DNA from 4 places in the Pseudomonas sp. GW822-FHT05A08 genome. Region 3 is predicted to be linked to each of the others. Evidence: predicted binding sites of a transcription regulator. Region 3 holds the regulator's gene; each other region holds the start of a gene.
The links. The regulator sigma-54, encoded in region 3, starts transcription at its own class of promoters, with help from an activator protein. The targets are predictions, from matches to a motif close to ANTGGCATNNANNTTGCTNT.

Region 1: the regulator sigma-54 is predicted to act here: its motif matches at 4,057-4,076, upstream of AC3RCP_RS10525 (CmpA/NrtA family ABC transporter substrate-binding protein).
Region 2: the regulator sigma-54 is predicted to act here: its motif matches at 2,815-2,834, upstream of flgB (flagellar basal body rod protein FlgB).
Region 4: the regulator sigma-54 is predicted to act here: its motif matches at 3,510-3,529, upstream of AC3RCP_RS27380 (pilin).

The regions. Positions count from the first base shown of each region.
Region 1 is NZ_CM179511.1:2,312,169-2,319,473, reverse strand. It holds gene rlmKL (bifunctional 23S rRNA (guanine(2069)-N(7))-methyltransferase RlmK/23S rRNA (guanine(2445)-N(2))-methyltransferase RlmL) at 1-2,037, opposite strand, end outside; gene rmf (ribosome modulation factor) at 2,594-2,809, shown strand; gene AC3RCP_RS10530 (quinone-dependent dihydroorotate dehydrogenase) at 2,946-3,965, opposite strand; gene AC3RCP_RS10525 (CmpA/NrtA family ABC transporter substrate-binding protein) at 4,208-5,419, shown strand; gene AC3RCP_RS10520 (ANTAR domain-containing response regulator) at 5,435-6,010, shown strand; gene AC3RCP_RS10515 (nitrate/nitrite transporter) at 6,343-7,305, shown strand, end outside.
Region 2 is NZ_CM179511.1:5,356,945-5,364,249, forward strand. It holds gene flgE (flagellar hook protein FlgE) at 1-1,147, opposite strand, end outside; gene flgD (flagellar hook assembly protein FlgD) at 1,178-1,906, opposite strand; gene flgC (flagellar basal body rod protein FlgC) at 1,922-2,365, opposite strand; gene flgB (flagellar basal body rod protein FlgB) at 2,369-2,776, opposite strand; gene cheR (protein-glutamate O-methyltransferase CheR) at 3,020-3,847, opposite strand; gene AC3RCP_RS23975 (chemotaxis protein CheV) at 3,892-4,824, opposite strand; gene flgA (flagellar basal body P-ring formation chaperone FlgA) at 4,899-5,660, shown strand; gene flgM (flagellar biosynthesis anti-sigma factor FlgM) at 5,810-6,130, shown strand; gene AC3RCP_RS23990 (flagella synthesis protein FlgN) at 6,181-6,648, shown strand; gene AC3RCP_RS23995 (flagellar brake protein) at 6,744-7,305, shown strand, end outside.
Region 3 is NZ_CM179511.1:1,294,514-1,301,818, forward strand. It holds gene AC3RCP_RS05740 (DUF2753 family protein) at 1-247, shown strand, start outside; gene AC3RCP_RS05745 (superoxide dismutase) at 249-860, shown strand; gene AC3RCP_RS05750 (ZIP family metal transporter) at 894-1,787, shown strand; gene AC3RCP_RS05755 (HPr family phosphocarrier protein) at 1,818-2,090, opposite strand; gene rapZ (RNase adapter RapZ) at 2,107-2,964, opposite strand; gene ptsN (PTS IIA-like nitrogen regulatory protein PtsN) at 2,967-3,431, opposite strand; gene hpf (ribosome hibernation-promoting factor, HPF/YfiA family) at 3,444-3,749, opposite strand; gene AC3RCP_RS05775 (RNA polymerase factor sigma-54) at 3,829-5,322, opposite strand; gene lptB (LPS export ABC transporter ATP-binding protein) at 5,505-6,230, opposite strand; gene lptA (lipopolysaccharide transport periplasmic protein LptA) at 6,230-6,775, opposite strand; gene lptC (LPS export ABC transporter periplasmic protein LptC) at 6,762-7,305, opposite strand, start outside.
Region 4 is NZ_CM179511.1:6,063,681-6,070,985, forward strand. It holds gene AC3RCP_RS27370 (DUF748 domain-containing protein) at 1-2,193, shown strand, start outside; gene AC3RCP_RS27375 (BON domain-containing protein) at 2,398-2,754, opposite strand; gene AC3RCP_RS27380 (pilin) at 3,040-3,456, opposite strand; gene AC3RCP_RS27385 (type II secretion system F family protein) at 3,820-5,037, shown strand; gene AC3RCP_RS27390 (prepilin peptidase) at 5,040-5,912, shown strand; gene coaE (dephospho-CoA kinase) at 5,909-6,532, shown strand; gene yacG (DNA gyrase inhibitor YacG) at 6,529-6,732, shown strand; gene AC3RCP_RS27405 (hypothetical protein) at 6,737-6,952, opposite strand; gene AC3RCP_RS27410 (energy-coupling factor ABC transporter permease) at 7,018-7,305, opposite strand, start outside.

The DNA of each region.
Region 1 (7,305 bases), 1.0 Mb from region 3:
CTTGGAGTTGGAGAAGGTCGGCGGGTCGATGAAGATCAGGTCGAACTCATCGCGGCAGGTCTCCAGCCAGGCCATGACATCGCCCTGCTCCAGACGATTCTTGTCGGAGAAACCGTTGAGCGACAGGTTGCGTCGCGCCCAGTCCAGGTAGGTTTTCGACAGGTCGACGCTGGTGGTGCTGCGCGCGCCGCCCTTGGCCGCGTGCACACTGGCGGTGGCGGTGTAGCAGAACAGGTTGAGGAATCGTTTGCCGGCGGCTTCTTTCTGGATCCGCAGGCGCATCGGCCGGTGGTCGAGGAACAGCCCGGTGTCGAGATAGTCGGTGAGGTTGACCAGCAGCTTCACGCCACCTTCGCTGACCTCGGTGAACTTGCCCTGGGCGCTCTGGCGTTCGTACTGCTTGGTGCCGCTCTGGCGTTCGCGGCGCTTGATCACCACCCGGCTCTTGTCGACGTTCAACGCTTGCGGAATGGCCGCCAGGGCATCGAACAGACGGGCCTGGGCCTTTTCCGGGTCGATGGATTTCGGCGCGGCGTATTCCTGCACGTGCACCCAGTCGTGGTACAGGTCGATGGCCAGGGAATATTCCGGCATGTCGGCATCGTAGACGCGATAGCACTCGACGCCTTCGCGCTTGGCCCACTTGCCCAGCAGCTTGAGGTTCTTCTGCAGGCGGTTGGCGAACATCTGCCCGCCTTCGCTCAGGCGCGCCTGCTCGACCACGGGGGCTGGCGCCGGCGCCGGTTTGATCGGGTTGCCGTTCTTGTTGTACTGGCGCTCCTGCGGAACCAGCGGCGCCTTGTCGGCCTCGGCCTGTTCACGCTCGATCTGCCGTTGCTCCGGGGTACGCCGCTCACCAGTGACGAACTGGTCTGGCTGCACCTTGATCAACAGTAGCTTGCACGGCAAGGCGCCGTTCCAGAACGAATACTGCTTGTGGCTGCGGATGCCCATGCGCTTGCCCAGGTCCGGTGCGCCGGTGAATACCGCCGCTTCCCAGCCCAGGCAGGCCTGACGCAGGCGCTCGCCAAGGTTCTGGTAGAGATACAGCAGGCTGGCTTCGTCACCCAGGCGCTCGCCGTAGGGCGGGTTGCTGATCACCAGGCCTTTCTGGTTCTGGTCCGGGCGCGGCTCGAAGGTCGCCACTTCGCCCTGGTAGATCTTGATCCACTCACTGAGGCCGGCGCGCTCGACGTTGTTGCGCCCTGGCTGGATCAGCCGCGGGTCGGCTTCGTAACCGCGAATCCACAGCGGCGGCTTGGCCAGGCCGGCCTGGGCCCGCGCCTGGGCTTCTTCATGCAGCTTGCGCCACAGGGCCGGGACGTGACCGAGCCAGGCAGTGAAACCCCATTGCTCGCGCTTGAGGTTGGGGGCGATGTCGGCGGCGATCATCGCAGCTTCCACCAGGAAGGTCCCCACGCCGCACATCGGGTCGGCCAGGGCGCCGCCATTGGCCGCGATACGTGGCCAGCCGGAACGGATCAGGATCGCCGCCGCGAGGTTTTCCTTCAGCGGCGCCGCGCCCTGCTGCAGGCGATAGCCGCGCTGGTGCAGGCTGTGGCCGGACAGGTCGAGGGAGAGGATGGCTTCGCCGCGATCCAGGCGCAGGTGAATGCGCAGGTCCGGGTTGAGCTTGTCGATGGAGGGACGCTCGCCGGTCGGCGTGCGCAGCCGGTCGACGATGGCGTCCTTGACCTTCAAGGCGCCGAAGTGAGTGTTGTCGATGCCCGAGCCGTGGCCGCTGAACTCCACAGCCAGGGTGCCGTCCGCCAGCATGTGGTCCTGCCAGTCGACGTCATGCACGCCGTGATAGAGGTCTTCGGCGTCCTTCATCGGGAAGCGCTTGAGCACCAGCAGTACCCGGTTGGCCAGGCGCGACCAGAGGCATAGGCGGTAGGCGGTCTCCATGTCGGCCATGCCGCGCACGGCCGAGGTATGTTCGCGCGCGTCTTCAAGGCCAAGCCCGGCGGCTTCCTCGATGAGCAGGCCTTCAAGGCCTTTGGGACAGGTGAGGAAGAGTTCGTAGCGATCCGACATGGGAGTTCAGGGCCTTTAGCAATAAGTGAACGGACAACGCATCGTCCGCCCGGTTTTCAATCAAGCGCTTTTCTTGAAGAGCGCTCGCGTGGCACGAATCTGTGCCGTCCCGCCCCTGCTGTTCAGCTCGCCGCTAGCGGTGACCACTGGGGTCAAAAGAGCTTAGATGCCGGGGCAGATAATAAAGTCAGCGAAACAAAAGGTCATAACTCGACCTTTCATCGAATAATACCTGAGTGCAACGGAATGGAATTCTCACTAAAGCATTAAGCCCATCATCCAGTAAGAGGCTGATCAGAGCGAGGTTTGCCTGATCAACCCGATGTAAAGCAGGCCGTTCTTATGGCCTCAACATCATTATCGTTACGTCCTTATGACAAAACGATCATTCCATCGTTGTGACGCATTGGTTAGAAATCAACTCAGGTTGGCGCCGCAATGACGCCAACGCCACGCTCGCGACGCCGGCAGCGAGCACCAACGGCAGAAGCATTCTGCCCGGCCTCAAACGAGGCCGACGGGACATAAGACAGTCAACAAGTGAGGGAAACACCCTATGAGAAGACTTAAGCGTGATCCGTTGGAAAGAGCATTTTTGCGCGGATATCAGTATGGCGTTCATGGCAAGTCCCGTGAGCTTTGCCCATTTACTCTACCGTCGGTACGCCAAGCCTGGATCAATGGCTGGCGCGAAGGACGCGGCGACAACTGGGACGGTATGACCGGCACTGCGGGAATCCACAGACTCAACGAACTTCACGCCGTCGGCTAAAACAGGGCACACATTCCGACACCAAAATCTGAATACGTAACGACTTAACCACGCACGTCCCATCCGGACGGCGGGCTGCGGCCCAGGGGCTCCTTTCAGGAGCCCTTTTTATTGGCCGCGCAAAAAGCCGCTGTCCTCAGCGCAACGCCGCGATCGCGTCCACCGACTCGCGAATCAGCGCCGGGCCCTTGTAGATGAAGCCCGAATACAACTGCACCAGGCTGGCGCCGGCAGCGATCTTTTCCGCCGCATGCTTGCCTTCGGTGATACCGCCCACCGCAATGATCGGCAAACGCCCGGCCAGCTCGCCCGCCAGCACCTTCACGGTGTGGGTGCTCTTGTCGCGCACCGGCGCGCCGGACAGGCCGCCCGCCTCGTCGCCATGCTCCATGCCTTCGACGCCAACGCGGCTCAGGGTGGTGTTGGTGGCGATGACCGCGTCCATTCCGGTCTCGATCAGCGCTTGCGCCACTTCGGCGGTTTCTTCGTCGGTCATGTCCGGGGCGATCTTGATCGCCAGCGGTACCCGCTTGCCATGCTGCACCGCCAGCTCTTGCTGACGCTGGCTGAGAGCGCCAAGCAACTGCTTGAGCGACTCGCCGAACTGCAGGCTGCGCAGGCCCGGGGTGTTGGGCGAACTGACGTTGACCGTCACGTAGCTGGCGTGGGCATACACCTTGTCCAGGCAGATCAGGTAATCATCCACCGCACGCTCGACCGGGGTGTCGAAGTTCTTGCCGATGTTGATCCCCAGCACGCCCTTGTACTTGGCCGCCACCACCCGGGCCAGCAGGTGATCGACGCCCAGGTTGTTGAAGCCCATGCGGTTGATGATCGCCTCGGCTTCCGGCAGGCGGAAGATCCGCGGCTTGGGATTGCCCGGCTGCGGACGCGGAGTGATGGTGCCGATTTCGACGAAGCCGAAACCCAATTGGGCGAAGCCGTCGATGGCCGCACCGTTCTTGTCCAGGCCGGCCGCGAGGCCGACCGGGTTCGGGAAGTCCAGGCCCATGACCTTCACCGGCATCTGCGCCGGCGCCTTGCACAGCAAGCCATTGAGGCCCAAACGCCCGCCCGCGCCGATCAGGTCCAGGGACAGATCGTGGGAGGTTTCCGGGGAGAGTTTGAACAACAGCTGGCGGGCCAGGGTATACATGGGCGGGCTTGACTCGGTGGCGGCGAAATGAGGCGGCGATTATAGCCGGGCATGGGGGCCGCAGGCGAGGCACGCGGCGAAATCAGCGGTGAATGGCATATGCCTTGCACCACAACCTGCATCAGCACCCAGGCCAATGGCGGCGTGGGTCGAAAGACAAAGGCGTCGTTACCCCGCCGGCTCTGCCTGGCGTGCGGGTGCGACGTTTTTTTATGGAAGCTTTTTATCGAGGGCGCCACCCCATGAATGAACTCCCCGTCAGCCCGCTGGCCTGGGTCAACGGCAGCGATGCCCCGGAAAAGACCGCGATCAACCTCGGCTTCATGGCCTTGAGCGACTGCGCCTCGGTGGTGGTCGCCGCCACCCAGGGCTTCGCCCAGCCTTACGGCCTGACCCTGAACCTCAAGCGCCAGGCGTCCTGGGCCAACCTGCGGGACAAGCTGGTGAGCGGCGAGCTGGATGCCGCCCACAGCCTGTACGGCCTGATCTACGCCGTGCACCTGGGCATCGGCGGGGTCAACGCCAGCGACATGGCGGTGCTGATGGGCCTGAACCAGAACGGCCAGAGCATCAACCTCTCGCGGGAGCTGCAAGCCCTGAACGTGACCACTCCTGAAGCGCTTCACCGGCACGTGCACCAAAGCCGGGCAAGGCTGACCTTCGCCCAGACCTTCCCCACCGGCACCCACGCCATGTGGCTGTATTACTGGCTGGCCGCCCAGGGCATCCACCCGTTGCAGGACGTCGACAGCGTGGTGGTGCCGCCGCCGCAAATGGTCGCGCACCTGCAGGCCGGGCGCATCGACGGTTTCTGTGTGGGCGAACCCTGGAGCGCCAGCGCGGTGAACCAGAACCTGGGCTTCACCCTGGCCACCAGCCAGGCGATCTGGCCCGACCACCCGGAAAAAGTCCTCGGCTGCACCCGCGCCTTCGTCGAGCAGTACCCGAACACCGCGCGGGCTCTGGTCATGGCGATCCTCGAGGCCAGCCGCTTCATCGAGCAGAGCCGCGAGAACCGCCAGAGCACCGCGCAACTGCTGAGCGCCCGCGAGTACCTCGATGCGCCGCTGGACTGCATCGAGCCGCGCCTGCTCGGCGAATATACCGACGGCCTTGGCCACCGCTGGCAGGACCCGCACGCGCTACGCTTTCATAATGAAGGCGCGGTCAACCTGCCGTATCTGTCCGACGGCATGTGGTTCATGACCCAGTTCCGCCGCTGGGGCCTGCTGCGCGAAGACCCCGATTACCTGGGCATCGCGCGCCAGGTGCAGCAACTCGAGCTCTATCGTGAAGCCGCCACCGCCGTCGGCGTCGCGTCCTGGGGCCAGGACATGCGCAGCAGCCAGTTGATCGACGGCAAGCTATGGGACGGTTCGGACCCGGCCGCCTATGCCCGCAGCTTCCAGCTGCACGCCATGAGCGACAGCTCCCCTCTTCTCGCCAGCCGCTGACAGGAGCCCGAGACCATGTTGCGTATCCTGCTGATCAACGACACCGCCAAGAAGGTCGGTCGGCTCAAGGCGGCCCTGATGGAAGCCGGTTTCGAGGTGATCGACGAGTCGGGCCTGACCATCGACCTGCCGACGCGCGTCGAAACGGTGCGTCCGGACGTGATCCTGATCGATACCGAATCACCGAGCCGCGATGTGATGGAGCAAGTGGTGCTGGTCAGCCGCGACCAGCCACGGCCGATCGTGATGTTCACCGACGAGCACGACCCCGACGTGATGCGCCACGCCATTAAGTCCGGGGTCAGTGCCTACATAGTCGAAGGCATCCAGGCCCAGCGCCTGCAGCCCATTCTCGATGTGGCCATGGCCCGGTTCGAGAGCGACCAGGCCTTGCGCGCGCAGCTGCAGGCCCGGGACCAGCAACTGGCCGAGCGCAAGCGCATCGAGCTGGCCAAGGGCCTGTTGATGAAGATGAAAGACTGCAACGAAGAACAGGCCTACACCCTGATGCGCCGCCAGGCCATGAGCCGCCAGCAGAAGCTGATCCAGGTGGCCGAGCAGATCATCGCCATGAGCGAGTTGCTGGGCTGAATCCCGCAACTGTGGGGCAGTGGCCTATCGAGGGCAAGCCTCGCTCCTACGGAGACGACCGTGAGTTTCTGCAGGAGCGAGGCTTGCCCGCGATCCGGGACACCTGGACTGCAACTCTTGGCACAAATCTGGCTATGTAATCGGCACAGGTAACCAACGGCGGTTGCCCCACCTACGACAAAGACGTCGCACACCCTTCTCGCTCCAGGCGATGCGGGTTGCGGCGTTTTTTCGTTTTGGCCCCACAGCCCGGGGCCGGTGGAGCGGCCGTAATGGCGCCCCACGCAAAAGCTCATGACTCCTTTCGAGACTCTTAACAGCTGAGGTGCGCGATGAATTCAAGCTTCTGGAAATCCGGCCACACCCCGACATTGTTCGCGGCCTTCCTCTACTTCGACCTGAGCTTCATGGTCTGGTACCTGCTCGGCCCACTGGCCGTGCAGATCGCCGCCGACCTGCAACTGACCACCCAGCAGCGCGGGCTGATGGTGGCCACGCCGATCCTGGCCGGCGCCGTGCTGCGGTTCGCCATGGGCCTGCTGGCCGATCGCCTGTCCCCCAAGACCGCCGGGCTGATTGGCCAGGTGATTGTCATCGGCGCGCTGTTCTGCGCCTGGAAGCTGGGCATCCACAGCTATGAACAGGCCCTGCTGCTGGGGCTGTTCCTGGGCATGGCCGGCGCTTCGTTCGCCGTGGCCCTGCCGCTGGCCTCGCAATGGTATCCACCACAGCACCAGGGCAAGGCGATGGGCATCGCCGGGGCCGGCAACTCCGGCACGGTATTCGCGGCGCTGTTCGCGCCCTTGCTGGCCGGTGCCTTCGGCTGGAGCAACGTGTTCGGCTTCGCCCTGATCCCACTGATCCTGACCCTGGTGCTGTTCGCCTGGCTGGCCAGGAACGCCCCGGAACGGCCCAAGGCCAAATCCATGGCCGACTACTTCAAGGCCCTGGGCGACCGCGACAGCTGGTGGTTCATGTTCTTCTACAGCGTGACCTTCGGCGGCTTCATCGGCCTGGCCAGCGCCCTGCCCGGCTACTTCAACGACCAGTACGGCCTGAGCCCGGTCACCGCCGGCTACTACACCGCCGCCTGCGTGTTCGGCGGCAGCCTGATGCGCCCGCTGGGCGGCGCGCTGGCCGATCGTTTCGGCGGCATTCGCACCCTGCTGGTGATGTACAGCGTCGCGGCGGTATGCATCGCCGCGGTCGGTTTCAACCTGCCCAGCTCCTACGCGGCCCTGGCCCTGTTCGTATGCACCATGCTCGGCCTGGGTGCGGGTAACGGCGCGGTCTTC
Region 2 (7,305 bases), 2.8 Mb from region 3:
AACCCGGTACGCCCGAAGCGTAGGTTTCTCTCCAGCTGGTGCCGCCTACCGGCTGCAAGCCTTGTTCGTTGGTGAAGCTGGCCAGGGAGATCTGGCCGATGGCCTTGTTCTGGCTGTTGCTGAAGTTGGCGAACAGGGTACCGGTGCCGTCGATGGTCAGGTTGGTGATCTGGCCAGTGGCGTAGCCGTCCTGCACCGGCAGCGAACGCGCGGTATCGGCGTTGAACTGAGTGGTGCTGGTCATGGAGATGGTCACGCCGCCGGGATTGGCGCTGGCACCGTTGGCCTTCCACGTACCGTTGGTCACAGTGCCAGGCACCCAACCCGCCAGGGTCAGGTTGTTGCCCGGATTAGGCGTAGTGGCAGGCGGAGTGATGACCGAAACCAGTTTGCCGGCGGAGTCGAAATTCATGGTCGATGCGACTGGAGCCGTAGCGCCGGTGGTGGTCGGAGCGGAACCATCGAGGTTACGACCATCGACCAGGGTGTAGGTCTTCCAGGTGTTGGCACCGGTTTTCACCATGTACTGGTCCAGCTTGTGCTCGTTGCCCTGGCTGTCATAGATCGGCGTGCTGAACTGCTTGGTGTAGGTTTCCACCTTGGTCGGATCGAAGGCAAAACCTGTCACGCTCTGGTCGATGACCGGCGCGGTGGAGTTCAGGTTGATGGTCGAGGACACCGAGCTGGTGGCCTTCGGCGACAGGTTCGAGGTGTCGATACGCAAGTCGGTCAGCACGCCGTTGACGATCTTGCCATTGGCATCGACCGCATAGCCTTGCAGGCGGGCAGTGCCATCGGTGTTGGTGATGTAGCCGTCCTTGTCAGTCTTGAAGGTACCGGCGCGGGTGTAGGTCAGCGAGCCGTTGTCGCTCAGCACGAAGAACCCCGAACCCTGGATACCCATGTCCAGTACGTTGCCGGTGTTGTTCACGTCGCCCTGGCCGAACTGCTGGGAAACGTTGGCCAGGCGCACGCCATTACCTATGGTCTTGCTACCGGTGCCCAATTTGGTGGCCGAGTAGACGTCGGCGAATTCGGCACGGGACGATTTGAAGCCGGCGGTCGCCACGTTGGCGATGTTGTTGCCGGTCACGTCCAGTTGCTTGTTGGCAGCATAGAGACCGCTAAGGCCGATATTAAAAGACATATTCCACTCCTTGTGCCGTGTTAGTCGGCTCTAGATACCAATGGTTTGAACTTTGGAGAGCGCCACGGGGCTGCTCAGTCCCGCAAGGTTCAACATCAGCTCACCGCCGGTCTGGCTGATGGTGACGCTGTTGACCGTCGCCGGCAGGTAGGTGACCAGATCGGTCGCCTTGCCATCGATCTTTGTGCTGGCCTTGAAGGTGTAATTGCCCGGATCGGCCTTGGTGCCGTCGGTCTTGGTGCCGTCCCAGACAAAGCTGGTACTGCCGGCCTTCTGGCTTCCCAGGTCGAGGGTCTTGACCGTTTTGCCATCCTTGTCGGTGATGGTCACGGTGACGCCGCTGACTCCGGTAGGCACTGTCACCGAACCGGTCATGCTCTTGGTGGTGTCGACCTGAGTGGTACCGGTCTGGACGATCACCGAACGACCCACCAGGGACGAAGCCTGCAGGGCCTGGGACGACTTGTAGTTGCCAGTGATGGAGTTCACCGAGGTATTGAGGGTGGTGATCCCTTCCAGGGTGGAGAACTGCGCCAACTGGGCAACGAATGCGCTGTTGTCCTGTGGGTCCAGCGGGTTCTGGTTTTTCAGCTGGGTCACCAGCAACTTCAGGAACGCGTCCTTGCCCAGCTCATTTTTGCCCTTGACGCTATTGGTGGCCGCCGCCAGGCCGTCATTGCTGGTGGTCGGGGTCTTCTTCGAGGAGTTCGCAAGGACCTCCTTGAGCGTCAGGCCACTGGTGGTATCGGTAACACTCATCTGAGTCGCCCCTTATCACTGACCGAGGGTCAGGACCTTCTGCATCATGGTTTTGGCGGTGTTCATCATTTCCGCGTTGGTCTGGAACGAGCGGCTGGCGGAAATCATGTCGGCCATCTCTTCCACCACGTTGACGTTGGGGTAGTAGACATACCCCTTGGCGTCGGCGGCCGGATGGTTAGGCTCGTAACGCGCCTCGAGGTTGCTCTGGTCCTCGACCACACCCAGCACCTGAACGCCCTGACCGGCCGCGTCCTGATTCTGGAACAGCGACTCGCTGCCACCGCTTTGCGCGCCCTGGAACATGGTGGCGAACACCGGGTGGCGCGCACGGTAGGTCTGGTCGATGCTCGAGGAGACTGTCTCGGCGTTGGCGATGTTACTGGCGACGGTGTTCAAACGAGTGGTCTGGGCACTCATGCCACTACCGGCAATATTGAAAACACTGGCGAGGGACATGGATTACTCTCCGCGCAGGGCTGACACCAGCCCTTTGAATTTGCTGTTGAGCAGCGTGAAGCTGGCCTGGAAGTTCACCGAGTTCTCGGCGTAGTTCGACTGTTCCAGTTGGGCATCCACGGTGTTCTGGTCGATCGACGGCTGCATCGGTGTGCGGTACAGCAGCGATTCGTCGCCGCTGCCCAGACCTTCAGCTTCGATGTGCCGGCTGTTGGTCATGTTCAGGGCAAAGGTGCCGTTCTTGGCTTTCTCGTTCTGCTCGGCGAGCACGGCAGAGAAGTCCAGATCCCGAGCCTTGTAGTTCGGGGTGTCGGCGTTGGCGATGTTGTTGGCCAGCACCTCGGCACGCTTGGCGCGAAAACCAAGAGCCTGCTCATGAATGCCGAGCGCTTTATCGAAGCTGATGCTCATGTCGGGAAACCTTCGACCAGATTTTTCGTAAACGGGATATAGCAAGCTGCGTGCCAAGTGCTAAAAGCCCGTAAATCAAGGCTTTGCCGGCAGCGGCAAAGCGGCAATGCCAGAAAAGCGGCAAGGCATTTCCGCGAAACGTCAGCAAAGCGGCAATGCAGCGGTTGCCGCCTCTCCTGCGCTGGCAAAATCGCAGGCACAAAAAAGAGGCCCGAAGGCCTCTCTTTTTCAACAACGACAATCTTACTTCGCCTGGTAAATGATCCCAGGGCTGCACTGGACCATCTGGTAGTGGTCGGGCAATCCATTGAGCGCCTCGGAAGCGCCGAGAAACAGGTAACCACCCGGCTTCAGGGTGCTGTGAATGCGCATCAGGATGTCCTTCTTCACCTCGGCGGAGAAGTAGATCAGCACATTGCGGCAGAACACGACATCGAATTTGCCCAGGCTGGCATAGCTGTCCAGCAGGTTGAACGAGCGGAACTCGACCCGGCTCTTGATCGGCGCCTTGACCACCCAGCGCCCCGGCCCCTTGGGGTCGAAATAGCGCTGCAAGCGATCGGCCGACAAACCGCGACCGATCGCCAGGCTGTCGTACTCGCCGGTCTTGCAGTTGTTCAGCATGGTCCCGGACAGGTCGGTGGCAACGATCTGCACCCCCATCTTCAATTGCCCCATGTTGGTCTTCTCGAACTCGTCGATCGACATGGACAACGAATAGGGTTCCTGCCCCGAGGAACAGGCCGCCGACCAGATGCGCAAGCGCTGGTTGGGGCTGGCCTTGATCGCCTCCGGCAAGACCTTGTTCTTCAACACCTCGAATGGATAGGTATCGCGAAACCATAGGGTCTCGTTGGTGGTCATGGCGTCGACCACCATCTCTCGCAAACCGCTGCGCGGCTGGGACTGAATGCGCTGAACCAGCTCCCCGAGGGACTTGATGCCTTGCTGTTCCATCAGTTTGTTGAGACGGCTCGACACCAGATATTGCTTGTTCTCACCCAGCAAGATCCCACAGGCTTTTTCCAGGAACACCCGGAACTGTTCGAAATCCAAATTACCCGTAGACAATGATGCCGCCTCTTAAATCGTGTGACCGCCAGGGATGGATATCCCTAGCTGTTATCTGCTGCTTTGATCCGGTCGACAACCCGGGATGCCAGGTCATCAGGACGAAACTTGGCAAGGAAGTCATCGGCACCGACCTTCTTCACCATCGCCTGATTGAATACACCTGACAACGAAGTATGCAGGATGATATGCAGCTTTTGCATGCGTGGATCGTTGCGTATTTCAGCCGTGAGGGTGTAACCGTCCATCTCCGGCATCTCGATGTCGGAGATCATCATCAGAAACTCTTCTTCAGGTTTCTTGCCCTCGTCGACCAGCTTGCGCAGGTAATCCAGCGCCTGTCGGCCGTCGTTCAAGGCCACCACCTCGACCCCCACGGTCTGCAAGCAACGCGTGACCTGCTTGCGCGCCACCGACGAGTCATCGACCGTCAGTACCCGCAGTGAAACAGCCTTGTGCTGAGTCTCGACATCCACCACGCCGACCGAAATGGTCTCGGGCGTCGGCGCGACCTCGGCCAGCACCTTCTCGACGTCGATGATTTCCACCAACTGATTGTCGACCCGCGTCACCGCCGTCAGGTAGTGATCGCGCCCCGTCCCCTTGGGTGGCGGATGGATCTCCTCCCAGTTCATGTTGACGATGCGCTCGACCGACCGCACCAGAAACCCCTGGGTCTTGGTGTTGTACTCAGTGATGATGACAAAGGGGTTGCTCAGATCCTGCAACCCGCCTGAACCGGTGGCCATCGCCAGGTCCAGGATCGGAATGGTCGCCCCTCGAATATTCGCGACACCGCACACCACAGGACTGGATTTGGGCATCAACGTCAGTTTGGGGCATTGCAGCACCTCCCGAACCTTGAACACGTTGATCCCATAGAGCTGCTGCCCGTCGAGACGGAACAACAACAGCTCAAGGCGATTCTGCCCTACCAGTTGCGTGCGCTGGTTCACCGAATCCATTACACCAGCCATGCCCAGACTCCCCAAAGCTTAAGTTCCGACGCGCGCTCATCGCTAAACGGCACGGCGCTTGCTTTTTAACTGTTATGAACGCCAAAACGACATTTTCCCGACGCCTGACATCAAACTACCGCAGATTGCTGTACGGGCTGTCGGCTTTGTTTTTTTTAAACCCTGGCCATCCTGCCGTTGCTGACTCGGTAACCCTGCCTGATCTACTTATCGGCGTCACTCAGGGGTTTCTTGAATTCACCGTAGAAGACTATTTAGCCACCAGTCAAACGCCTGGGCGCTACGAGATCCAGGTCAATCAACTCGACCCGCGGCTGCGCATGCCGCACTGCGACAAGGAATTGACAGCGACCCTGGAAAGCCCGGCGCAACCGCTGGGACGCGTGACCGTTCGCGTCCGTTGCGACGGCGCCTCGCCCTGGACCGTATTCGTGCCCGCCCAGGTCAAGCTGTTCCGCGAGGTGGTGACCACCACCCGGCCACTCAAGCGCGCCGGCATCATCAGCCCCGAAGACGTGATGCTGCGCGAGCGCGATATCGGCCAGATCAACCAGGGCTATCTGACTTCAGTGGACCAGGCCATTGGGCAGAAGCTTGTCCGACCAATGGTCGCCGACCAGCTCGTCACCCTGGTTCACCTGGAACAGGCGGAAGTGGTACGCAAGGGCGATCAGGTGGTGATCTCTGCCCGTAGCGGCACGCTGAACGTGAAAATGCCCGGCGAAGCCTTGTCCAATGGCGGCATGAGCGAGCAGATACGGGTCAAGAACCTCAATTCACAACGGGTCATCAAAGCGCGGATCACCGCGCCGGGACAGGTGGAAGTCGCCATGTAGACGACTGGCGCTGTGCACTGTTGCCCCCTAAACTGTGGCCCATGCAGGGCAACAGCGGCGCGTGCGGGCTTATCGATATTTGAGCCTAAAGTTTTCCGGCGTATTGCCGAAAACAAGTCAAGCGTCCAAATACCCAGAGGTTTTTTACCATGGTCATCGATTTCAGCCGTTTAAACAGCTCTCCCTCACTCACCGGCAGCACGCGCACCAGCGCCAGCAAGGAAACCGGCGACGCCGACAAATCCGCGCCGCTGAACGCTCCGGCCGAACAGGCCAGCACCAGCGGGGAGTCGGTACACCTCAGTAATGAGGCTCAACAGTTGCAGAAGATCACTGACAAGCTGCGCGACCAGCCTGCCGTCGACAACGCCCGCGTGGCCGAGCTGAAGCAAGCGATTGCCGATGGCAGCTATAAAGTCGACAGCAACCGTGTAGCCAGCAAACTGCTTAATTTCGAAGCCCAGCGCTAGCCAATAAGGCCTGCGCCAGTTTTTTGGACGCTCAAAACCCAAGGCCATACATGCACGACACTAATTTGCTGCAACTGATCACCGACGACTTTGCTCCAGCTCAACAATTGCTGGAATTGCTGCGCACCGAATCCCTAGCCCTGCACGGTCGCGACATGCCGCTGCTGGAAGAGATTCTCGCGCAGAAGCAAGCCCTGATCATTTTGCTCGAGCAGCATGGCCGCAAACGCAGCGAACTCCTCGCCAGCCTGAACCTTCCTGCCAGCCGCGCCGGCCTGGAACAGTTGGCCAGCCACTCCTCGATCGGCGACCAGTTACTGGCCCAGAGTGACGTGCTGACCCAAATGCTTGCCGATTGCCAGGCGGCGAACGAACTCAACGGTCGCTCGATCCAGGTTCAACAGGCCACCACCGCCAATCAATTGAAAATCCTCACCGGTGGCGAGCCTCCAGCCCTCTATGATGCCCGTGGCTCAACCGCCAAGCTGGCCAAGCCTCGCCCGCTTAGCCAGGCTTGACCCCAGAGATGAGCGCGCCCTATCAAGTCGCGGAACATGCTGGCAAAATGCCGGCTCTTGCGTGTAGTCGTATTTTGTCTGGAGATTGATGAACCGTGTTCAATGCCGTAAACGCAGAAGATGCGCCGCAGCCACCCAAGGTGCTGACCACCTCCTTGGAAATCAACTCCACGCTGCGCTTGCTGCAAGACAGCCATGACCCGCTGATCATCACTTTCCACGAACGCAGCCAGCGCTTTCAAAGCTATCTGGTCGAGATCGATCGTGACAGCAACATGATTGCCCTGGACGAAATGATCCCCCGCGATGGCGAACGCTTCATGCTCGCCGGCGAACCGTTTCGCGTCGAAGGCTTTCACGAAGGCGTGCGCATCGCCTGGGAAAGCAATGGCATCCCGACTATCGACGAGTCCAATGGTGGGCGATGCTACCGCGGTACGCTGCCAGACGAAGTGGTCTATCACCAGCGCCGCAATGCCTTTCGCGCAGCCCTGAAGCTGGCCCAACTGGTCAACATCGAACTGGGCGGCGAAAAACTCAAGACACCGATCGCCGGCAAGCTGCTGGATATCTCCGCCACCGGCTGCAAGCTGCGCTTCGAGGGCGACATCTCCGGCCGCCTGCAACTGGGCCAGGTCTACGAGCGTTTTATCGCCG
Region 3 (7,305 bases):
GGAGGAGAGCGCGGAGTACCTCTGCGCCATCCATCAGCGGTTGTTGCAGACCATGCAGGACAGCCGCCTGGCGCCGGCGCTGCGGGAAGCCGCGCTGCGTCAGAGCAGCAAGACCTATGTCGAGTTGCTCAACTTCATCAGTGAGCACGGCGAATACCCCCGTACGCATCGCCTGCTGGAGAGCAATGTCGCGCAATCGACTGCCGGCACCGCGACCCCGAATGCCCCTCATTACGGAGCACATTGATATGTCCTTTACCTTGCCTGCATTGCCCTACGCCTACGACGCCCTGGAACCGCACATCGATGCGCAGACCATGGAAATTCACTACACCAAGCATCACCAGACCTACATCAACAACCTCAACGCGGCCGTGGAAGGCACCGAATGGGCCGACTGGTCGGTGGAAAAGCTGGTGGCCGGGGTCCAGCAATTGCCGGAGAAGTTGCGTGCAGCGGTGATCAACCAGGGCGGTGGTCACGCCAACCATTCGTTGTTCTGGGCGGTGATGGCGCCGAGCGGCGGAGGCAAGCCAAACGGTGCTCTGGGCCAGGCGATCGACGAGCAGCTGGGCGGTTTCGAGAGTTTCAAGGAGGCCTTCACCAGGGCCGCGCTCACGCGTTTTGGCAGCGGTTGGGCCTGGCTCAGCGTGACCCCGCAAAAGACCCTGGTCGTCGAGAGCAGCGGCAACCAGGACAGCCCGTTGATGAGCGGCAATACCCCGATTCTCGGTCTGGACGTGTGGGAGCACGCCTATTACCTGCGTTACCAGAACCGGCGGCCGGAATACATCAACGCGTTCTACAACGTGATCAATTGGCCTGAAGTAGCCCAGCGCTACCAAGCCGCACTGGTTTGAGCCCCCTCCTATAAAAAAGACCTAAGGCTGACTATGGGCACTGAAACACTGACGATCAGCAGCGGGCGGATGTTTCGTTACGCATTCGGTTCGCTGTTGCTGTTGGCGGGTACTGCATTGCTGGTTGCCCAGGGCTTGTCCTGGCTGGACCTGGAGCCGCGCTTGTTGCGTGCATTGCAGGGTGGGGCGGTCTGTGCCCTGGGAACCGCGCTGGGGGCAGTGCCAGTGCTGGTCATTCGCAAGATGCCGCTGGCGCTGAGTGACGCCCTATTGGGATTCGGCGCCGGGGTGATGCTGGCGGCTACGGCCTTTTCGTTGATCGTGCCCGGGATTGCCGCGGCGGAAAAACTCGGACTGTCGCCCTGGGCTTCGAGTGGCCTGATCAGCTTCGGCATCATGCTCGGTGCCTTGGGGTTGTTTCTGGTGGACCGCAAAGTCTCGGGGGGCAACCCGGAGAAACTGGTGGGTACCCTTGAGCATCCGGTCATCCCGCCGCGAATCTGGCTGTTTGTGTTTGCCATCATCGCCCACAACATTCCCGAAGGAATGGCCGTGGGTGTGTCTGCGGGCGGCGGCATGCCGGAGGCGGACAGCCTGGCCATGGGCATCGCCTTGCAGGATGTGCCGGAAGGGCTGGTGATTGCTTTGGTGCTGGCTGGCGCCGGCATGTCCAGGGTCAAGGCATTCCTGATCGGCGCCGCTTCAGGCCTGGTGGAGCCGGTGTTCGCGTTGCTTTGTGCGTGGCTGGTGAGCCTGGCCGAGATGCTGTTGCCGCTCGGGCTGGCGTTGGCGGCGGGGGCGATGCTGCTGGTGGTGACCCATGAAGTGATTCCCGAATCCCGACGCAACGGTCATGAGAAGCTGGCCAGCCTGGGCTTGTGTGTCGGCTTTTGCCTGATGATGGTCATGGATACGGCACTCGCTTGAGTACCTTTCGGGAGGTTTGCCCTGCCGACCTTACTCGCCTTCGTCGAAGAAGTTGTTGATCAGTGCCACCAGCGCTTCCAGCGCTTCCTGCTCCTGTTCGCCTTCGGTCTTCAGATGAATCCTGGTGCCCTTGCCGGCGGCCAGCATCATCATTGCCATGATGCTCTTGCCGTCGACCATCGACTCCGGCGTTTTCCCTGCGCGGATCTGGCAAGGAAACTGACCGGCCACGCCGACGAACTTTGCCGAGGCACGGGCATGCAGGCCCAGTTTGTTGATGATTTCAATTTCCAGAGCAGGCATCGCGGGGTAGATCCTTTCAGCTAAGGTCGCGGTGGCGAACCTGGACATTCTTCAGGGACTTTTGCAGGACTTGGCCCAAGCGTTCGGTCAAGTAGACCGAACGATGGTGGCCGCCCGTGCAGCCAATGGCAATAGTGACGTAGGCGCGGTTGCTGGCGGCGAAACGGGGCAACCATTTCAGCAGGTAGCTGGAGATGTCCTGGAACATTTCCTCGACGTCCGGCTGGGCGGCCAGGTATTCGGCAACCGGCTGGTCGAGCCCGGACTGGGCACGCAACTCGGGTTTCCAGTACGGGTTGGGCAGGCAGCGCACATCGAACACCAGGTCGGCATCGACCGGCATGCCACGCTTGAATCCGAAAGACTCCACCAGAAAGGCGGTGCCCGGCTCCGGCTGGTTCAACAGGCGCAACTTGATGGTATCGCGCAGTTGATACAGGTTCAGGTTGGTGGTGTTGACCTTGAGATCGGCCAGGTCGGCGATCGGTCCCAGCAGGTGGCTTTCGTCCTGGATCGCCTCGGCCAGCGAGCGATTGTTGCTGCTCAAGGGATGACGGCGGCGGGTTTCGGAAAAGCGCTTGAGCAGGGTTTCTTCGTCAGCGTCCAGGTACAGCACATCGCACTGGATATGCCGGCTGCGGACTTCCTCGAGCAGTTCGGGGAAGCGCGACAGGTGGCTGGGCAGGTTGCGGGCGTCGATCGACACGGCGACCAGGGGCTGTGTCAGTTCGGTGTGGATCAACGCCCGTTCGGCCAGCTCGGGCAACAGCCCGGCTGGCAGGTTGTCGATGCAGTAATAGCCATTGTCCTCGAGTACATCGAGGGCGGTGCTTTTACCTGAGCCGGACCGGCCGCTGACGATGATCAAGCGCATGATTACTGACCGTTCTGTTCGTCCAGGACAACCTTGTACAAGGCTTCGTTGCTGGTGGCGCTGCGCAGTTTGTCGCGCACTTCTTTGCGGTCCAGCATGCTGGCAATCTGCCGGAGCAGTTCCAGGTGCGCATCGGTGGCGGCTTCCGGGACCAGCAGTACGAACAGCAGGTCGACCGGTGCGCCGTCGATGGCGTCGAAATCGATGGGAGCGTCCAGGTGCATCAGGGCACTGATGGGCGACTCACAGCCTTTGAGGCGGCAGTGTGGAATGGCTATGCCGTTGCCAAAACCGGTAGAGCCCAGTTTTTCACGGGCAATCAGGCTTTCGAAGACATCTTGCATCTCCAGATCAGGCACTTCGCGGCTGATCAGGTTGGCAATTTGTTCGAGGGCGCGTTTTTTACTGCCGCCCGGCACGTTCACCAGGGAACGGCCGGGGGTCAGGATGCTTTCAAGTCGGATCATGGGAGGGGAGTGTTAGCGACCCGTGCCTTGGAGAAGGTGGAGTTGCTTTTCCTTATGCTTTTTCAGTTGGCGGTCAAGCTTGTCCGTGAGCAAGTCGATTGCGGCATACATGTCGTCATGCTCTGCATTGGCGACGACTTCCCCACCATGGATGTGCAGCGTGGCCTCGATTTTCTGCTTCAGTTTTTCGACGGCCAGCGTTACCTGCACATTGGTAATCTTGTCAAAGTGCCGCTCAAGTCGGTCGAGTTTTTCGCCGATGTAAGCGCGCAGAGGTTCGGTCACTTCCAGTTGGTGTCCACTGATGTTGACTTGCATACAGCTTCTCCTTCGTTGCCAGTGCATAAAGCGGCAGGTCGATTGACCTGCCACTGGAACGCTGTGGCGAGCCCGGCGGCTACATCAACCGCTTCCGTTCGCTGGAAGGCGCGATCCCCAGGGATTCACGGTACTTGGCGACGGTACGACGGGCTACCTGAATGCCTTGTGCCTCCAGTAAACCAGCGATCTTGCTGTCACTCAACGGCTTTTTCTGATTTTCCGCGGCGACCAGTTTTTTGATGATCGCGCGGATCGCCGTGGATGAGCATTCACCGCCTTCGGAGGTACTTACGTGGCTGGAGAAAAAGTATTTCAGTTCATAAATGCCCCGTGGGGTATGCATGAATTTTTGCGTGGTCACCCGTGAAATCGTCGACTCGTGCATGCCGACTGCTTCGGCGATGTCATGCAGGACCAGCGGTTTCATCGCCTCATCGCCGTACTCGAGGAAGCCGCGCTGATGCTCGACGATCTGGGTGGCGACTTTCATCAGGGTTTCGTTACGGCTCTGCAGGCTCTTGATGAACCAGCGGGCTTCCTGCAACTGGTTGCGCATGAAGGTGTTGTCGGCGCTGGTGTCGGCGCGCCGCACGAAGCCTGCGTACTGTGGGTTGACGCGCAGGCGCGGCACGGACTCCTGGTTCAGCTCCACCAGCCAGCGTTCGTTGTCCTTGCGCACTATGACGTCGGGGACCACGTATTCGGCTTCGGTGGATTCGATTTGCGAGCCCGGCCGTGGGTTGAGGCTCTGTACCAGTTCGATGACTTGGCGCAGCTCGTCTTCCTTGAGCTTCATGCGCCGCATCAGCTGGCTGTAGTCGCGGCTGCCGAGCAGGTCGATGAAGTCGCTGACCAGGCGCTTGGCTTCAGTCAGCCAAGGGGTCTTGGCAGGCAGCTGGCGCAGTTGCAGCAGCAGGCATTCGCCCAGGTTGCGGGCGCCGATGCCGGCGGGCTCGAATTGCTGGATACGATGCAGGACAGCCTCGATTTCGTCGAGTTCGATGTCCAGTTCCGGATCGAAGGCTTCGAGGATTTCCTCGAGGGTTTCGTCCAGATAGCCCTGATTGTTGATGCAGTCGATCAGGGTCACGGCGATCAGGCGATCGGTGTCGGACATGGGCGCCAGGTTCAACTGCCAGAGCAGATGGCTCTGCAGGCTTTCGCCGGCCGAGGTGCGGGTGGTGAAATCCCACTCGTCGTCATCGTTGCTGGGCAGGCTGCTGGCGCTGGTCTGGTAGACGTCTTCCCAGGCGGTGTCGACCGGCAGGTCGTTGGGAATGCGTTCGTTCCATTCGCCGTCCTCGAGGTTGTCCACCGTCGGGGCGGTTTCCTGGTAGGAGGGTTCCTGGATATCGGTATTGGGTTTCTGCTCGGCGTTGTCGGCCAGCGGATCGGTGTTATCGAAGTCGTCGCCTTCTTCCTGGCGCTCGAGCATCGGGTTGGACTCCAGGGCCTCCTGGATTTCCTGTTGCAGGTCCAGGGTCGACAATTGGAGCAGGCGGATGGCCTGTTGCAGCTGCGGTGTCATCGTCAGCTGCTGGCCCATTCTGAGGACTAGCGATGGTTTCATGGCAGGGGCTTAACACCTTATTCGCCGGCGCACATGCGCCATCCACTACAGGGCGCGTGAGCGCCAAACATAAGCAAATTATATGCCTGAAACTGAAGTGTTTGCCTAGAGCGCTGTAACAATAAAAACAGCAGGGTTTTATTGGGGCGGGCGCTCTGGCGACCAGCCAAACACCTCAGGGCTTACAGGCGGAACTCATGGCCCAGGTAAACTTCCTTGACCAGCTCGTTGGCGAGGATGGTTTCGGCGTCGCCTTCGGCGATCAGTTGACCGTCGTTGACGATGTAGGCGGTTTCGCAGATATCCAGGGTTTCACGGACGTTGTGGTCGGTGATGAGCACGCCGATACCCTTGGCCTTCAGGTGATGAATGATCTGCTTGATGTCGCCTACCGAGATCGGGTCCACGCCGGCGAAAGGTTCGTCGAGCAGGATGAACTTGGGGGCGGTGGCCAGGGCGCGAGCGATTTCCACGCGGCGACGTTCACCACCGGAAAGGCTCATGCCCAGGTTGTCGCGAATGTGGTTGATGTGGAACTCCTGCAGCAGGCTTTCCAGCTCCTGGCGACGGCCGGCCTTGTCGAGCTCCTTGCGGGTCTCGAGGATGGCCATGATGTTGTCGGCCACCGAAAGCTTGCGGAAGATCGAGGCTTCCTGCGGCAGGTAGCCGATCCCGGCACGGGCGCGGCCGTGCATCGGCTGGTGGCTGACATCCAGGTCGTCGATCAGGATGCGACCCTGATCGGCCTGGACCAGGCCGACGATCATGTAGAAGCAGGTGGTCTTGCCGGCGCCGTTAGGGCCGAGCAGGCCGACGATCTGGCCGCTGTCGATGGACAGGCTGACGTCACGCACGACCTGGCGGCTCTTGTAGCTCTTGGCCAGGTGCTGAGCTTTCAGAGTTGCCATTACTGGGCCTTTTCGTCAGTTTTCTTTTTCGGCTGGATGACCATGTCGATCCGTGGGCGCGACTCGGTGACCTTGCTGCCGGTGGCGCGACCGGCGCTGGCCAGCTTCTTGTTGGTGTCGTAGACGATTTTCTCGCCCTGGGTGATGTTGCCGTCCTTGTCGACGACTTTGGCGCGGTCGATCAGTACGACGCGGTTCTGCGCGGCGTGGTACTGGATGGTCACACCGTAGCCCTGGACCGGCTTGGTGTCGCCCTGGGTTTGAATCTGCTCGAAGTAGGCCAGGTTGCCCACCGAGGTCACCACGTCGATATCACCGGTCTGGGTGCGGGTGATGGTCACGGTATTGCCGGTGACCTTCATCGAGCCCTGGGTGATGATCACGTCGCCTCTGTAGGTGGCTACGCCATTCTTGTCGTCCAGTTGAGCGTCGTCGGCCTGGATGCGGATCGGTTGCTGGCTATCGTTCGGCAGAGCCCAGGCGCTCACGCTTCCCAGTGCTGCGCCCAGACCGAGCAAAATAGGGAGGGTTTTAACGAGCCTCATACTGTCCTCTTACGTTCGATAGCAGGTTCATCCTGCCGTCTTTCAAATACGCTTTCATTCCCTTGCCAGTCGTCACGCCGCCGGCGCCGTCGATTCTAACGTCTTGATCGGTCTGCGCATATTGCTTCTGCGGGAATACTGTCATGCGGGTCGTGGTGATCAGCAGGTTGCGATTTTTCTCGTCGGTGCGCGAAACCCGTACCGAATCGATCAACTCGACCTCGGTGCCGTCCGGGTTGACTTCGCCGCGCTCGCTCTGGACATGCCAGGGGAAGGTGGTACCGCGATACATCTGCAGGTCCGGCTTGGTCAGCAGGGTCACCTCGGTGGCCTTGAGGTGCTCGACCTTGTCGGAAGTCATTTCGTACTGCAGCTTGCCGTCGGGCAGGTACTGCACGCTGCGGGCGTTGATGGCGTAGTAGTCGATGGCGCTTTCGTCGACCTGCGCGACCGGCTTGTCGAGGAAGCGTTCCGGGCTGATGTTCCAGTACCCCACCGCCAGGAACAGCACGGTGATGATGCCGAAGATC
Region 4 (7,305 bases), 2.1 Mb from region 3:
GGCGTGCTGAACCTCAACACCCGCTACAAGCTGAACCTGTCCAAGGAAACCGAGCTGCTGCTCAGCGATGCCTCGGTCAGCGTGGCGCCTTTTGCCATCAAGGCCCCGGACGGTCGGCCACTGGCCCGTCTGGAGCGCCTGGACGTCAGTGAGACCACGGTCGACCTGGCCAAGCAGCAAGTGGTGGTCGGCAAGATCCGCAGTCAGAAACTGGAAACCTGGGCCGCCCTGGAGGCCGATGGTCAACTGGACTGGCAGAAGCTGTTCGCCAGCCAGCCGGCCAAACCGGCCGCCAAGCCCGCTCCGGCCGCCGCCGATACTCCGCCGGCTCCCGCTCCGGCGCCAAGCAAACCCTGGCAGGTGCTGCTCAAGGACGTGCAACTGCGCAATTACCAGGTGCACCTGGCGGACCGTCAGGCCAAGCCGGCCGTAGCTTTGGAAGTCGGCCCGCTGAACGTCGACGTGCAGAACTTCGACAGCCTCAACCAGTCGCCTTTCAACCTCAAGCTCGACACCGGAGTGGGCAAACAGGGCAAGATCCTCGCCAACGGCGTGGTCAACCTGCAACCGGTGACCGCCAAGCTGGCGGTGCAGACCAAGGACATCGACCTGCGGGTCGCCCAGTCCTACATCAGCCCGTTCATTCGCCTGGAGCTGCGCAGCGGCATGCTCGGCAGCGACCTGGCAGTGGACCTGAAAAACATCGATCCCCTGACATTCAGCGTGACTGGCCGCGCCCAGGTCGACCAGTTGCACACCCTGGACACCCTGAAAACCCGCGATTTCGTGAAATGGCAGCAACTGGTGCTCGAAGGCCTGAACTATCAGCACGGCGACAGCCTGACGATCAACAAGGTCAACCTGATGCAGCCCTATGCGCGCTTCATGATCAACGATGACCGCACCACCAACATCGATGACCTGCTGATCCCGCAACCGGCCGACAGCGCGCCGAAAGGCGCAGCCAAGCCGGCCGCCAAGGAAAAACCCCTCGGCATCCATATCGGCCAGATCGCCATCAACGACGGTTCGGCCAACTTCGCCGACTTCAGCCTGACCCCCAACTTCGCCACGGCCGTCCAGCAACTCAATGGCCAGATCGGCACCATCGACAGCCGCCAGGCAAAACCGGCCAGCGTCGATATCAAGGGCAAGGTCGACCGTTATGCTCCGGTCACCATCAAGGGCAGCGTGAACCCCTTCGATCCAATGGCCGCCCTGGACATCGCCACCAGCTTCAAACGCGTCGAACTGACCAACCTGACCCCCTACTCCGGCAAGTTCGCCGGCTACCGCATCCGCAAGGGCCGGCTCAACCTCGACCTGCACTACGTCATCACCAACGGCCAGCTCAAGGCCGAAAACAAAGTGGTGGTCGAACAACTGGAGCTGGGGGAAAAAGTCGACAGCCCGGATGCCGTGAGCCTGCCACTGAAACTGGCGGTCGCCTTGCTCAAGGATGTCGACGGCAAGATCTCCATCGAACTGCCGGTGACCGGCGATCTGAACAACCCGCAGTTCAGCGTCATGCCGATTGTCTGGCAGACCCTGCGCAACCTGATCGTCAAGGCTGCCGCGGCACCGTTCAAACTGATTGGCGGGCTGGTCGCGGGTGGCGGTTCGCAAGACTTGGGCAGTGTCTCGTTCGCCCCGGGCTCGAGTGACTTGAGCCCGGAATCGGAAGCAACGCTGGTCAAGCTGTCCAATGCGCTCAAGGAACGTCCGGCCCTGCGCCTGGAGATCGAAGGCACCGCCGCGCAGAGCAGCGATGGCCCGCTGATCGCCGAGCAACGCCTGGAGCGGGAATACCAGTACAACTACTACAAGATGCTCCAGCGTCGCGGCGACAAGGTGCCGGCCCAGGCGTCGCTGCTGGAAGTACCGGAGAAAGAGAAAGCCCCGCTGCTGGAGGGCATCTATCGCACACGCCTCAAGACCCAGCCACCGGCCGAATGGAAGGACCTGGGCAAGGAAGAGCGCACCGCGAAAATGCGTGAAGGCGTGATCAAGTTCTGGAGTGGCAGCGATGTGCTGTTGCGCCAGTTGGGCCAGGAACGGGCCAGCAGCATCAAGGACTTCCTGGTGGACAAGGGCCAACTGGCGGACGACCGGGTCTACTTCATCGATGCCAACCTTGGCCAGGCCGAAAGCGATGGTCGGGTCATTACCCCCATGCACCTGGACGCCGAATAACCACCCTCCCCGCCGCCCCGGAAACGGGTCGGCCCGGCGGTTTTCCCCCGCCATGAACAGAACAGGCCCCGACACACTGTGCCGGGGCCTGTTCTGTTTACAAAAAGGAGCCACTTCCCTGTGGCCATTCGCATGAACCTTCAAGGAAGCGGTAGATGAATCCTCTACCGCATCTTCTCCCTGTCCAGGAAAGAAGCTTGAGGCTTAGTCGGTTTTCAAACCGTCAGCCGATACTGCCTTCACGCCTTTGATGTTTTTGGCGATGTTGACTGCGGTTTCTTTCTGCGCCGCGGTCAGAGCAGTGGTGGAGGACAGGGAAACCACACCCTTGTTGGTTTCGACCTTGATGTCGGTACCAGGAATGCCTTTTTCAGTTACGAGATCCGCTTTGACTTTGGTGGTGATCCAGGTGTCGGAAGTGGCTTCCTTGGCCTTGGTCACTTCACCCGCCGCGAGCACCATTGGCGCCTGAGTAGCTTGAGTGGTCTGGGCAAATGCGACGTTAGCCATGGTCAGGGTCAGAGCGGTAGCAGTTGCAGCAGCGATAGCGAACTTCTTCATACGAGTAACTCCTGTTCTTCTGGAAAACCTGCTCCAAGTCCTGGCAGCAGGGTTACTTAAGTAGATTGCAGGCGTTATGCCAAGTTCAGAAAAACAATAAAGCCCTTAAATATCAAAGAATTAAAAAATCATCCAAGCACTCGCGGTCATGCAAAATGCATGACCTGTGAATAATCTGCATGCAAGTTGCACTTCCCGGCGAGCTAACTTCCTGAATTCTCGATATTTTCCCCAAAGGCACGCTGGCGCGTGGCGTTTCACGCGCCAGGCAAGCGAGAACCGGACTCAGCTGCCGCTGGCGGTGCAGCCTTTAGGGGAGTAGTCCGCAGGGACAGTGGTGGTGCAGACCCAGCCATCGGCCGTGGTGCGGGTCAGGGTGACGGTCTTGTTCAGCACCGGTGCCGGTGCATTGAGGATGGTGCAGCCGATTGTTCCCGCTCCGGTCGAGGCAGAACCCGCAGCGGTCATGGTGCAGTTCGACGTCGCCGCCTTACCCCCCACCAGCTCCAGGGTCGGATCGCTGCCCTGGTTCAGCACGTCCTCGAAGTTGACCTTCAGCGCCGAGGCTTCGGCCAACGCCGCGGTGACCTTGGCCCGCGCCTGGTATTTGGAATACAGCGGCATGGCAAAGGTGGCCAGGATGCCGATGATCGCCACAACGACCAACAGCTCGATCAAGGTAAAACCTTTCTGATACTTCATCTATCTGCTCCAAGCAGGGGATATCCAGGGGTCTGGGCACTCACCACACAGCCATAGCACAGCCTGTGCCAGCGCCTGCACTCCGGCTGAACGGGGCTTTAGCGGCGCGAAGCCGCGGCAGTGAGCGCCAGAAGTCGCACTATCTGACACTTTTTGTCAGCCAAGTGCCCTGGGCCGGTCGTCGTGACGGGCTACGCTGTCATTCGATCATCGATTGCATTCACTGCCCGCCCCATCCAAGGAACGTATCGGGCCATTCAAACTCTATGAGCCGGACGCCGCGCGCCGCGCAGCGGTCCACTCGCTAACGCACAGGGCACTGCCGGCCCTGAGGACATCCATCACAACCCGGGACTCGACACCATGGCGGTCAAAGCAGCAAAAGTCAGTGTTTACCTGTGGGAAGGCACCGACAGGCAAGGCAGCAAACTGCGCGGCGAATTGAGCGGCCATACCCCCTCGCTGATCAGGGCCCAGTTGCGCAAGCAAGGCATCAACCCGGCCAGGGTCAGGAAGAAGTCCAGCTCGCTGTTGCAGCGCACGCCCCCGATCAAGGCCCGCGACATCAGCCTGTTCACCCGGCAACTGGCGACCCTGATCAAGGCCGGCGTACCACTGCTGCAATCGTTCGACATCATTGCCGAGGGCTTCGATAACCCGAACATGCGCAAACTGATGGGCGAGCTGAAACAGGACATCGCCGCCGGCAGCAGCTTCACCAGCGCGCTGCGCAAGAGGCCGCGGTACTTCGACGAGCTGTACTGCAGCCTGGTGGATGCCGGCGAACAGGCCGGGGCCCTGGAAACCCTGCTGGAGCGGGTGGCGACCTACAAGGAAAAAAGCGAAAACCTCAAGACGCGGATCCGCAAGGCCATGACTTATCCCCTGGCGGTGATCTGCGTGGCGCTGGTGGTGACGGGGATCCTGCTGGTCAAGGTGGTGCCGCAATTCCAGTCGATGTTCCAGGGCTTCGGCGCGCAATTGCCGGTGTTCACGCAACTGGTCATCGCCCTCTCGGAATTCGTGCAGCACTGGTGGTGGCTGCTGGTGGGCGCGCTGTTGCTCAGTGTGTTCGGCCTGCGCCATGCCCGCCGGCGCTCACCACGCTTTCGCCACTGGCTGGACGTGGGCCTGCTGAAACTGCCGTTGGTAGCGCCACTGATGTACAAGTCCGCGGTGGCCCGCTACGCCCGCACCTTGTCCACCACTTTCGCCGCCGGAGTGCCGCTGGTGGAGGCCCTGGGCTCGGTGGCCGGGGCCACCGGCAACCAGGTGTTCAAGCAAGCGGTGAACCGCATCAGGCAGGACGTGGCGACCGGCATGCAGTTGCATTTTTCCATGCGCGCATCCGGCATCTTTCCCGGCATGGCCATCCAGATGACCGCCATCGGCGAAGAGTCCGGGGCCCTGGACGGCATGCTGGAAAAGGTCGCGATCCATTATGAGGAAGAGGTCGATACCCTGGTCGACACCCTGAGCAGTCTCATGGAACCCGTGATCATGGTAGTTTTGGGCACCCTCGTCGGCGGCCTGGTGGTCGCCATGTACTTACCCATCTTCCAACTCGGCACAGCGATCTGAACATGTCATTGACTGAGGTCCTGGCCAGCTACCCGCTGGTCTTCGTAGCATCGGTGCTGATCCTGGGCCTGATTGTCGGCAGCTTTCTCAATGTGCTGATCTGGCGTCTGCCAAAGATGCTCGAACGCGACTGGCACGCCCAGGCCCGTGACATCCTCGGGCTGCCCGACGAGCCTGCCGGGCCGGCCTACAACCTGTTGCTCCCGCACTCCCAGTGCCCGCACTGTGCGCACCCGATCCGCCCCTGGGAAAACATCCCGCTGTTCAGCTACCTGCTGCTGCGCGGACGCTGCCCCGCGTGCAAGGCCCCGATTGGCCGGCGCTACCCGCTGGTGGAGCTGACCTGCGGCCTGGCCTCGGCGTTCGTGGCCTGGCATTTCGGCTTTGGCTGGCAGGCCGGCTTGATGCTGTTCCTGAGCTGGGGCCTGTTGGCGATGAGCCTGATCGATGCCGATCATCAACTGTTGCCCGACGTGCTGGTGCTGCCCCTGTTGTGGCTGGGCCTGATCGTCAATGGCTTCGACCTGTTCGTCAGCCTCCACGATGCGCTGTGGGGCGCCGTGGCCGGCTACCTGTGCCTGTGGTCGGTGTACTGGTTGTTCAAGCTGCTGACCGGCAAAGAAGGCATGGGGCACGGCGATTTCAAGCTGTTGGCCATGTTCGGCGCCTGGGGCGGTTGGCAGATTCTGCCGATGACCCTGCTGCTGGCCTCACTGACCGGAGCCCTGGCCGGGATCGCCATGCTGCGCCGCAACCGCGCGCAAATGTCCACGCCTATCCCTTTCGGTCCCTTTCTGGCCATTGCCGGCTGGATTGCCTTGCTCTGGGGTGGTCAAATAACCGACTCCTATTTGCAGTTTGTCGGTTTCAGATGACCAAGCCTGTTTTCAAACCCTGGATCCTCGGCCTTACCGGCGGTATCGGCAGTGGCAAAAGTGCCGCGGCCCAGCACTTCATCGACCTGGGCATTCATGTGGTGGATGCCGACCACGCCGCCCGCTGGGTGGTGGAACCCGGCCGCCCGGCCCTGGCCCGCATTGCCGAGCATTTCGGCGACAGCGTGCTGCAGGCCGATGGCCAACTGGACCGCGCCGCACTGCGCAAGCTGATCTTCGAGGTGCCGCAACAACGCCTCTGGCTGGAAGCCTTGCTGCATCCATTGATTGCCGATGAAATCGCCGCCCACCTGGCCCGTGCCGAGTCGCCCTACGCGATTCTGGTGTCACCGCTGTTGATCGAATCCGGGCAATACGCGATGACCCAGCGGATCCTGGTGATCGATGTGCCGCAGCAACTGCAGATCGAGCGGACCCTGCAACGCGACCGGATCAGCGAACAGCAGATCCAGGCGATTCTCAAGGCCCAGGCGACCCGCGAAGATCGCCTGAGCCATGCCGACGATGTGCTGGTCAACGACCGCGACCTCGTCTGGCTGCACAGCGAGGTCGAACGCCTGCATCACTTTTACCTTACCTTGCGTGGAGGCCAGTCATGAGCCAACCCCTGACCGTGGAATGTCCAACCTGCGGTGCGCCCGTGGAATGGACCGCGAGCAACCTCAACCGTCCGTTCTGCTCGGACCGCTGCAAACTGATCGACCTCGGCGCCTGGGCTGCCGAAGAACACAAGATTCCGGTCAGCCCGGATGCCGAGGACGATCTGTTTTCCGACGACCTGCCGCCTCGCGCCCACTAAAGCCTCAAGGCCGCATGAAAGCGTAATCCTGCGTATCGTCGAGGTTCTCCGCGAGAAACTGCAACTCGTCGGCCAGATCCTCGCCGCTGCGCACCCGCCGACTCTCCTGCACCACCGCGCTGAGCAGGGCGCGCAGGCTCAAGCCCGGTTCGAACCCCTCTTGCTGCGCAGTATCCAGACTCTTGCGTACTTCCTGCCGCGCCCATTCATACACACTCATGACCCTGCTCCCGAACGGTTTTTGCCGAGCATGGGACCGCGCCTGCCGAACGTGTTTGATATGGATCAAGAACGCGGATCGTCATCCTTCCACGGTGCCGACAGGTAACGGGTGCGGTTGAAGGTTTCCAGCCATTCGGGGCAGAACACCACCAGGGCGCTGACCACCATGCCGTTGATGAAGGCCTCGGGAAAGATGATCAGCCACAGGTAGCCGACGAAGTCCTCCAGCCATTCCGGCATGGCAAAACGCCCGTCGAACCACAGCAGCCCCAGGCCCACCAGCAAGCACAACAAGGCCGACAGGGCGGCGGCAAAAAAACCGGAACAGAAGATATACACAAAGGGATTACG